DNA from 3 places in the Metapseudomonas phytobenefica genome. Region 2 is predicted to be linked to each of the others. Evidence: riboswitches for the same ligand, from Rfam matches in the RefSeq annotation. Region 2 holds a riboswitch; each other region holds the start of a gene.
What was found. Region 2 has a riboswitch for cobalamin ahead of btuB (TonB-dependent vitamin B12 receptor). Riboswitches for the same ligand answer to the same signal wherever they lie in the genome.

Region 1: it holds a riboswitch for cobalamin, as region 2 does, so the genes downstream of both, ACFW0B_RS14990 (CbtB domain-containing protein) here and btuB (TonB-dependent vitamin B12 receptor) in region 2, are expected to answer to the same signal.
Region 3: it holds a riboswitch for cobalamin, as region 2 does, so the genes downstream of both, cobG (precorrin-3B synthase) here and btuB (TonB-dependent vitamin B12 receptor) in region 2, are expected to answer to the same signal.

Annotation. Positions count from the first base shown of each region.
Region 1 covers NZ_JBHZGM010000017.1:65,331-68,596, forward strand. The annotation lists gene cobM (precorrin-4 C(11)-methyltransferase) at 1-247, opposite strand, end outside; gene ACFW0B_RS14980 (cobalamin biosynthesis protein) at 244-654, opposite strand; gene ACFW0B_RS14985 (CbtA family protein) at 651-1,364, opposite strand; gene ACFW0B_RS14990 (CbtB domain-containing protein) at 1,376-1,561, opposite strand; cobalamin riboswitch at 1,665-1,880, opposite strand; cobalamin riboswitch at 1,939-2,131, shown strand; gene cobW (cobalamin biosynthesis protein CobW) at 2,224-3,266, shown strand, end outside.
Region 2 covers NZ_JBHZGM010000002.1:115,009-118,274, forward strand. The annotation lists gene ACFW0B_RS02625 (winged helix-turn-helix domain-containing protein) at 383-688, shown strand; gene ACFW0B_RS02630 (transposase) at 598-957, shown strand; cobalamin riboswitch at 1,050-1,263, shown strand; gene btuB (TonB-dependent vitamin B12 receptor) at 1,298-3,199, shown strand; gene cobO (cob(I)yrinic acid a,c-diamide adenosyltransferase) at 3,213-3,266, shown strand, end outside.
Region 3 covers NZ_JBHZGM010000017.1:79,121-82,386, forward strand. The annotation lists gene ACFW0B_RS15040 (cobalt-precorrin-5B (C(1))-methyltransferase) at 1-17, opposite strand, end outside; gene cbiE (precorrin-6y C5,15-methyltransferase (decarboxylating) subunit CbiE) at 140-1,339, opposite strand; cobalamin riboswitch at 1,420-1,612, shown strand; gene cobG (precorrin-3B synthase) at 1,700-3,016, shown strand; gene ACFW0B_RS15055 (precorrin-8X methylmutase) at 3,013-3,266, shown strand, end outside.

The sequences.
Region 1 (3,266 bases), on a different contig from region 2:
GGTCGCCGGAATGCACCCGCGCCACGTCCTGGCCCCTGGCATGGGCCGCGGCAAGCAGGGCGATGATCTCCTCCAGGTGCAGCTCGGCGGTGTTCACCACCTGCTCGGCGCGATGCCCGGCCAACACGGCTTCGGGGACCAGGGACCCGGCGTAGAGAATCACCGGGCAGCTGCGAATCAGGCGCAGGCCCTTCACCGTGATGAGTTCCGGATCGCCAGGGCCGGCGCCGATGAAATAGACCGTCATGGCCTTTCAGCCTCCTGTGGGATACAGACCAGGGCGCAGGTGGCGCTGGCACTGCGGCGTTTGTCGATGAGCAGGGTGGCGCGACCGCCGAACAGGGACTCGGCCTGGACCAGGGCGGCCGCCTCGGCAACGCCCGGACTGCCAACGGCGTCCCGCACCCGGTCTGACGGCTGACTCAGGTATGTCTCACAGGCGGTGAGCCTGTCCACGGGCAGAAAATACAGCGGCAGGCCCAGTCGCCGGGCCAGGGCGATCAGCTCCGGCTCGGCCACCTTCACCTCACTGCTGGCCAGGGCGACCAGCTCATCGAGGGCGGCACCGGCCTCGGCAAGGCACTGCAGCAGCAGGCCTTGCAGCTCATCCACCGGGCAACCGCGCCGGCAGCCCAGCCCGGCGACCAGTTTCAAGCGGAGGGCGAGGCGTGGCGCTGGTACAGCCAGGCGGCTGCCCAGCCCAGTACGGCCCAGAACGCCGCATTGGTGATCAGCGAAGCGGCGATGAACTCATGCTCGAGCGCTTCTGGCGCCAGGCTGGAGTGCACTTCCGGCTGCGGCGCGCCCACGGCATGGGGGATCACCAGCAACACCACACCTGCCACGCGCAGCCCCCAATGACGGCCGAAGGCGATCAGGGCGAGACCGGCGGCCGTGGCGGCGGCAGTGCCGATCCACCAGACCTGGCGCTGGGCCAGATCGGCGGCGGCGGTGCCGGGCAATTCCGGCGGCAGGCCCAGGGATGGCGCCAGGGCGAAGGTAGCGAAGCCACCCAGCCCCCACAGCAGGCCATGCCAGGCGCGGGTCGGGCCGCACAGGCTGAACAGCCCGGCGAGGATCAGGGCGAAGCCCACGGCCACCACCAGGTTGCTGCCGCCCGTGGACAGGGTGCGCTGCCAGCCATCCTCCGGCGCCCAGGCTTCGTCGCTGTGCTCATGGATATGGGCGACAGCCGCGCCGCCGTGTTCATGGTCCAGAGCCTGCTCGACCGGGGCCGGCTCGGCGCTTTCATAGGTTTCCGCCTGGAGAATCAGCGGGGTGACCCACAGGCTCTGCAGCAGGGTCAGCACCAGGGCCGCGATGAGGCCGGCGAACCCGGCGGTCTGGGTGATGCGCTTGATCATGGATACATCACTCAATGGCAGGGGAAGGCGGCGCTGTGGCGGGTGTCGTGGGCCGCGTTGTGCACGGCCTCGATGTGCGAGAAGCCGGCGAAGTACACCAGGGACAGGCCGACCAGGCCGGCACCGATGGCCAGTACCAGGCGCTGGGCCAGGGTCGAGGAGGAAGCGGCGGAATGGGACAGGGTGCGGCTGGACATGGAAATTCCCTCTGCGTTGCTAGTGATACCGGCAGATGAGCACGCGCGAGGGAAGCGGACGCACGAGCGCCCAGGTTTCCGGCTTGCGCCCGCCCACCGCGGGTTGCCAAAACGTGATCAGGCCGGTCTCCGGGCTTGCGACGCCAGCCTTGGGCTGGATGGGCATGCCTTCCCATGCCGGTTCGGCACAGTGGCGTACTTGACCCTACGATCGCTTACCGTTGCGGGGGCAGCATCGGACTTGTCCGAAATGGACGCACCGATTTCCCGTTTCACCTCGCGTACGGCGACGCGAGGCACCTGAAAAAACCGCGCTAGGACATCACGAGTCCGACCGAGCGTCAACTGCGGCGATTGACCGCCGCAGGCACGCTGCGTAGCCTGCGCCCTTTCGAGGTTCTCCGGATGTACGCCGGAGCTAAGAGGGAACGTGGTCAAGGCCACGGCTGCCCCCGCAACTGTGAACGCCCCAGGGCCCTTCGATACGCCACTGCGCAAGCGGGAAGGCGAAGGTGCCGCGCAATGCGCAGGGACGTGAGCCAGGAGACCTGCCTCGAAGACATTCCAGACAACCGGGCGGGGTGATCCGGTGGCGAATCCGTTGCGCGGGGCCGGCCCCGCTGCGTTCGTCATGCCCGCCGACCGACCACGCAGAGGCGCGCATGAAAACCCTGGCCAAGCTCCCCGTCACCATCGTCACCGGCTTCCTCGGCGCCGGTAAGACCACCCTCCTCCGCCACCTGCTCGACAACGCAGAAGGCCGCCGCATCGCGGTGATCGTCAACGAGTTCGGCGAACTGGGCATCGACGGCGAGATCCTCAAGCAGTGCGCCATCGGCTGCACCGAAGAGGAGGCCGCGGGCCGCGTCTTCGAGCTGGCCAACGGCTGCCTCTGCTGCACCGTGCAGGAGGAATTCTTCCCAGTGATGCGCGAGCTGGTGGCACGCCGTGGCGACCTCGACCAGATCCTGATCGAAACCTCCGGCCTGGCCCTGCCCAAGCCCCTGGTGCAGGCCTTCCAGTGGCCGGAAATCCGCAACGCCTGCACCGTCGACGCGGTGATCACCGTGGTCGACAGCCCGGCCGTGGCCGCCGGCACCTTCGCCGCCCACCCCGAGCAGGTGGATGAACAGCGCAGGCAGGACCCGAACCTCGACCACGAATCCCCGCTGCACGAGCTGTTCGAAGACCAGCTCGCCAGCGCCGACCTGGTGGTGCTGAACAAGGCCGACCTGCTCGACGCCGACGCCCTCGCCGCCGTGCGCGCCGACGTGGCCGGGGAACTACCGCCGGCGGTGAAGATCGTCGAAGCCCGCGCCGGCAAGCTGCCGCTCGATGTCCTGCTGGGGCTCAATGCCGAAGCCGAACTGCACATCGACAGCCGCCCCACCCACCACGACCACGAAGGCCATGAAGACCACGATCACGACGAGTTCGACGCTTTCCACGTCGACCTGCCGGAAGTCGAGAAAGCCGCGCTGCTCGCCACACTCGGCTGCCTGGTGGAACGCCACACCATCCTGCGCATCAAGGGCTTCGCCGCCATTCCCGGCAAGCCGATGCGCCTGCTGATCCAGGGCGTCGGCAAGCGCTTCGACAAACACTTCGACCGCAAATGGCTGGAAGGCGAAACACGCGGCACCCGCCTGGTGGTCATCGGCCAGGACCTGGACCAGGCGGCCATCACCAATGAGCTGAAGACCGC
Region 2 (3,266 bases):
CGCATCCCGGCGGGATGATGCGCCCCAAGGGCGTGAATGGAGCGGTCCATTCAATGTCCGAACAAAGACTGCCATCAATCAGCGAATTCGGGGCGAACTTCCGGTTGCCTTGGGCGTCGTGCCGCATTACCGTCCGCCGCTGCAGAAATTTGCGCCCGCCCGGGCGCCCGACTCAATCGCGCACCAAGCAGGACAAGCATGATCACCGGGGAACTCAAGAGCCAAGTCGACGCCGTCTGGAACGCCTTCTGGACCGGCGGCATCTCCAACCCCCATTCGATGCGCCGGCGCTGTTGGGCTGCGCCGAGGTGAGCTTGCCTGTGACCGCTCCGGCTACTAATGTAGCCAAAACGGCTACGAATGAAGCTGAGTTGGCTACAACATGAACCTGCTGGATACCCTGTTCGGCCTGCAACGCCAGCGCGTGCTGAGCTGGCTGCTGCTGCACCCGGAGCAAGCGCTGCACGTGCGCGAATTGGCGCGCCTGACCGGCACTCATGCCGGCTCACTGCACCGTGAGCTGGCCAAGTTGGCCGAGGCCGGGTTGTTGCTGCGCAGTAAACAGGGCAATCAGGTGCTGTACCAGGCCAATCGGCAATGCCCGGTGTTCGAGGAACTGGCCGGGCTGTTCCGCAAGACCCCCTGCGCTTCAGGAGTGCCCGCGCGATCACCGCCTTTGCCGGGCTGAATCCGAAGCTGCAGGAGTCCGGCACCTACAAGGGCCAGACCCGGATTTCCAAGATGGGCTCGGCGCGCCTGCGGGCGGGGTTGTACATGCCAGCGGTGAGCGCGCTGACGCACAACGCGGCTATCCGAGCGCTGAGTGAACGCCTGCGCGCGAAGGGCAAGACGGGTAAGCAGATCGTCTGCGCGGCGATGCGCAAACTGCTGCACATCGCCTACGGGGTCCTCAAATCGGGCCAGCCCTTCGATGCAGAACGGGCGCTTGCTCACTAGGGATCAAGACGGTATCTACCGGTTCGTTTCGCTGCGGATGTACCCGGTCCCCTGGCCGCCATCCGATTTGACGCTACCCCGCGCACCCTCTAACCTTCGCCGCTGCCTCAGGTGCCCCTTGGCTTTGGCCTAAGGGGTGAAACAGGGAAGCCGGTCCATTCCTTCGAAGAATCCGGCGCTGCCCCCGCAACGGTAGGCGAGTCGAATGCCGCAATCGGCCACTGTGCTCCAGCATGGGAAGGCGCGGCGCAGGAGCATGTCGCTCCACTCGCAAGCCCGGAGACCGGCCTGTCGCACACAGGGCATCGCGGAGTTTTCCGCATGCAGTTCCTCCCAAGAAATGTCGCGCGGGTGGCACGACGGAGATCCGACCTTGATTCGCAAGCCTTTCTTCAGGCCGGCGGCGCTTGCGCTGCTCGGCGGTACTTCCATTTCCCCCTTCCTGAACGCCGCGCCCCTGACGCTGGACGAACAGGTGGTCACGGCAACCCGTAGCGAACGGCCGGTGCGCGCCAGCCTGGCCGCCAGCAGTGTGATCGACCGCGAAGAGATCGAGCGCAGCCAGGCCCGTTCGGTGCCCGAGCTGCTGCGCACTGTGCCGGGCGTGACCCTCAACAACAACGGCGGGCCGGGCAAGCAGACCTCGGTTTCCATCCGTGGCACCGAATCGGACCATGTGCTGGTGCTGATAGACGGGGTCAAGGTGGGTTCGGTCAGCAATGGCCTGACCGCCTTCCAGGACCTGCCGGTGGAGCTGATCGAGCGCATCGAGGTGGTTCGTGGTCCGCGTTCCAGCCTCTACGGCTCCGAAGCCATCGGCGGCGTGATCCAGATCTTCACCCGCAAGGGCGGGGAGGAGGGCACCAAGCCCTGGTTCTCGGCAGGTTATGGCACCCACGACAGCTATGACGGCAGCGCCGGCGTTTCCGGCGGTGATGGACGGGCCTGGTACAGCCTCGGCGTCAGCAGCCAGGACACCGACGGCATCGACGCCCTCAATGCGCGCAATAGCTATCACGAGCCCGACGCCGACGGTTACCGCAACCTGTCCGGCAACCTGCGCGCCGGCTATCGCTTCGATAACGGCCTGGAGCTGGATGGCACCCTGCTGCGTGCCAAGGGCCATACCGATCTCGATCTGGTGAGCCCCTTCAATCCCGGCGGCGGCCACAACGCCAACTCCGACAACGAGCAGCGCCTGGCCGGTGGTCGCGCCCGTTTCAGTCCGCTGGAGCCCTGGGATGTGACCCTGCAGGCCGGTCGCAGCGAAGACCTGGCCTATACCGAAACCAGCGGACTGTTCTACTCGCGCTTCGATACCCAGCGCGACTCCGCCTCCTGGCTGAACGACCTGACCCTGGCCGAAGGCCACGTGCTGACCCTGGGCTACGACTGGCAGCGGGACCGGGTCAGCAGTTCCACTGCCTTCGACAAGGACTCGCGGCTGAACAAAGGCTGGTTCGCCCAGTACCTGGGCGAATACGGGCGCCAGGACTGGCAGCTGGCCCTGCGCCGCGACGACAACGAGCAGTTCGGCACCCACGACACCGGCAGCGCCGCCTGGGGCTACGCCCTGACCGACGCGGTGCGCTTCAGCCTGAGCTACGGCACCGCCTTCAAGGCGCCGAGCTTCAACGAGCTGTACTTCCCCGACTATGGCAACCCGAACCTGGACGCGGAAACCTCCGAGACCTTCGAGGTCGGCCTGACCGGTGAGCACGACTGGGGGCGCTGGTCCGCGAACGCCTTCCGCACCCATGTCGATGACATGATCGTGCACGACGCGAACTCCGGGCTGGGGCCGTTCGGCAGCCCTAACAACATCGGCAAGGCACGCATTGACGGCATCGAACTGGTGCTCGGCAGCCGTTGGCTGGGCTGGGACTGGCAGGCCAACGCGACCGTTCTCGACACCGAGAACCGCGCCCGAGACGCCAACCACGGCAATGAACTGCCGCGCCGCGCCCAGCAGGTGTTCAACCTGGACCTGGACCGCCGATTCGGCAAGCTTGGCCTTGGCGCGACCCTGCATGCCGAAGGACGGCGCTTCGACGACGTGGAAAACGACGACCGCCTGGCCGGCTACGCCACGCTCGACCTGCGTGGCGAATACTGGCTGACCGAGGAGTGGCGCCTGCAGGCCAAGGTGACCAACCTGCTGGATGCCGACTACGAAACCGCGCAGGACTTCAACCAGCCGGGGCAGGCGGTGTTCTTCACCGTTCGTTACCAGGCTCTGTGACGAGGACGCTCCGATGACCGAATCCGCCGAACGCGACGCCCGGCACAAGGCCCGCATGCAGCGCAAG
Region 3 (3,266 bases), on a different contig from region 2:
GGGGTTTCGTCACGCATGGGAAAGGATACGTCCACTCAAGGTTCACGCAGATTGGGCCGGGCCACGCTGGAGCGCGGAACCAGCCGCCGCCCGTGCTTCGGAGTGTTGGGCTTCGCTGCGCTCTGCGCCAACCTACGGGTCATTTGCTCACTTCAAGCAAGGTAATCGGCAGCGCCGAACGCCAGGTATCGAAGCCGCCTAGCGGCTGGGCCTGGGCGATGGCGATGCGGGTAAGTTCACCGCCCTGGCGCTCGCGGAAGGCCACCAGCGTGGCTTCGCTCTGCAGGGTCACGGCGTTGGCGATCAGCCGGCCGCCGGGCTTGAGCCGGTTCCAGCAGGTGTCCAGCACGCCGGGTTCGGTGACGCCGCCGCCGATGAAGATGGCATCCGGCGCCGGCAGTCCTTCCAGCGCTGCCGGTGCCTGACCGGCCACCAATTGCAGGCCGGGCACGCCCAGGGCATCGCTATTGTGGCGGATGTGCGCCTGACGGCCCTCGTTGGCCTCGATGGCGATGGCGCGGCAAGCCGGGTGCGCGCGCATCCACTCGATGCCGATGGAGCCGCAGCCGGCGCCCACGTCCCAGAGCAGTTCGCCGGGGCGCGGCACCAGGCGCGCGAGGGTGATGGCGCGAACGTCGCGCTTGGTCAGCTGGCCGTCGTGGCGATAGGCGTCATCCGGCAGGCCGGTGGTCAGCGGCAACTGACGGGTGCCCTCGCCGGGCCGGACTTCGACGGCCACCAGGTTGAGCGCGGCGACCTCATCGACGGACCAGTCGCAGGCGATGCCGTCGATGCGTCGTTCCTGCGCGCCGCCCAAGTGCTCCAGCACGGTGATCCGGCTGGGGCCGAAGCCACGTTCGCTCAGCAGTGCGGCGATGGCGGCCGGGCTGCTGCCGTCGTTGCTCAGCACCAGCAAGCGGGTGCCCTGGTGCAGATGGGCATTGAGGGCCGCAAGGGGACGGGCGACCAGCGAGAGCAGGGTGACCTCCTGCAATGGCCAGCCCAGGCGAGCCGCTGCCAGGGAACAGGACGAGGGGGCCGGGATCACGCGCAGTTCTTCCGCCGGCAGCTGCCGCGCGAGGCTGGCGCCGACACCGAACAGCATGGGATCGCCGCTGGCCAGCACGCAGATCGGCGTGCCGCGCCGTTCCAGCACCGGCGCCAGCGAGAAGGGGCTGGGCCAGGGCGTACGCCGGGCGCGAATGCAGCACGGCAGCAGGTCGAGCTGACGCGGGCCGCCCACCACCTCGGAGGCCCCCAGCAGGGCATGACGTGCGGCCTTGCCGAGGCCCGCATAACCGTCTTCGCCAATCCCCACAACTGTCAGCCAGGGCTGCATTCGCACTCCTCGATTCTGAAAACGCCAGGGGTGTTCGGCTTCCGACAGGCAGCCTTTTCCCCGGTCCGGGCAAAGCGGGCATAATAGCGCCCTTCATCGGTCGCTGGCGCTCACCTGACGAGCCCCAGCCTAAGAGGGAACACGGTCGAGCCGTGGCTGCCCCCGCAACTGTAAGCAGCGAGTCCATGCAATCGAGGTCACTGGGTATCCCGGGAAGGCCGCAATGGATGATGACCTGCCAGCCAGGAGACCTGCCGGTGGAACCAGTCGCGTGTGCAAGCATCGAGCGGGGTGTATCGGTGCAACGTTGTCCCTAGCCTAGGGACCCGGGTCGCCGCGACGCCAACCATGGTGACCTGAGTGAAGCACGCCCGGCCCACATCGTTTTCCGTTCGCCCCTCGGCCTGCCCGGGGTTGCTGCGCATCGTCCAGGCGAAGGACGGCGGCATCTGCCGGATCAAGCTCCCCTGCGGCCGTCTCGGTTCCAGCCAGGCCCGCGCCGTAGCCGCCGCCGCGACGGTCCATGCCAGCGGCGTGATCGAGGCCACCAACCGTTCCAACCTGCAGATTCGCGGCGTCAGGCCGGGCGCGGAACAGGCGCTAATCGGGGCCCTACTGGCCGCCGGCCTGGGCGCGGGCTCTCCCGGTGCCGACGACGTGCGCAACCTGATGGTCAGCCCGCTGGCCGGCCTCGATTCCAGCGCCCTGGTCGATGTCTCGCCACTGGCCGCAGACATCCTCAACCTGTTGCAGGACAAACCGCACTTCCACGCCCTGTCGCCCAAGTTCGCCCTGCTGCTGGATGGCGGCGAAGCAGTGGCGACGCTGGAACACCCCCACGACATCTGGCTCTCGGCCATGAGCTCCGGCAGCCAGGCGCAGTTCGCCTTCGGACTGGCCGGCTGCCCGCCCCGATCCGGCGACGACGCGCCCGCCCTGGCCGCCGTACCGCGCGACCAGGTTCCCGCCCTGGTGAACGCCGTGCTGGAGTTGTTCCTTGAACTGGCAACGCCCGAGCAGACGCGCATGCGCCACCTGCTCGCCGGGCACCCGGTGGGCGACCTGCTGCTGCGCCTGCAACAACGGCTGGAATTCCCCCTGCTGCCGGCCGGCGGCTGGCAGCGCCCTGCCCCGCAGCCCTTCGCTCACCTGGGCATTCGCGAGGGCCGCCATGTCGGCGGCGCGCCAGGCCTCGGCCGGCTGGATTCCGCGCATCTCATCGCCCTCGCCGATCTCGCCGACCAGCAGGGCGACGGCAGCCTGCGCCTGACGCCCTGGCAATCCGTGCTGCTGCCCAACGTCCGGGATGCCGGCGCTGTGCTGCGAGCGATGCGGGAACTGGGCCTGGCCACCGATGCCCGCGAGCCCCAGGCCCGCCTGATCGCCTGCACCGGTTCCGCCGGCTGCGCCAAGGGCCTGGCCGACACCAAGGCCGATGCCCTGGCCCTGGCGCCGCTAATGCCGTCCGGAGCGGTGGTCCACCTCAGCGGCTGCCCGCGCTCCTGCGCCGCCGCCCATGTGGCGCCCTTTACCCTGCTGGCCGTCGCCCCCGGCCGCTACGACCTGTTCCAGCGCGGTGGCGAAGGCTTCGGCCGCCTGCTGTCGCGCGACATCGACATCATCGAGGCCGGCGAATGCCTGGCCGTCTCTCCTGACACCTGGAGTTCCACCCAATGATCGAGTACATCCGCGATGGTCAGGAGATCTATCGCAACTCCTTCTCCATCATCCGCGCCGAAGCCAAGCTCGCCGGCATACCCACCGACCTGGAAAAGCTCGCGGTGCGGGTGATCCACGCCTGCGGCATGGTCGATGTGGTGGAAGACCTGCGCTTCTCCCCCGGAGCAGGGGCCGCCGGCCGCGCCGCCCTCACCGCCGGTGCGCCGATCCTCTGCGATGCGCGCATGGTGGCCGAAGGCATCACCCG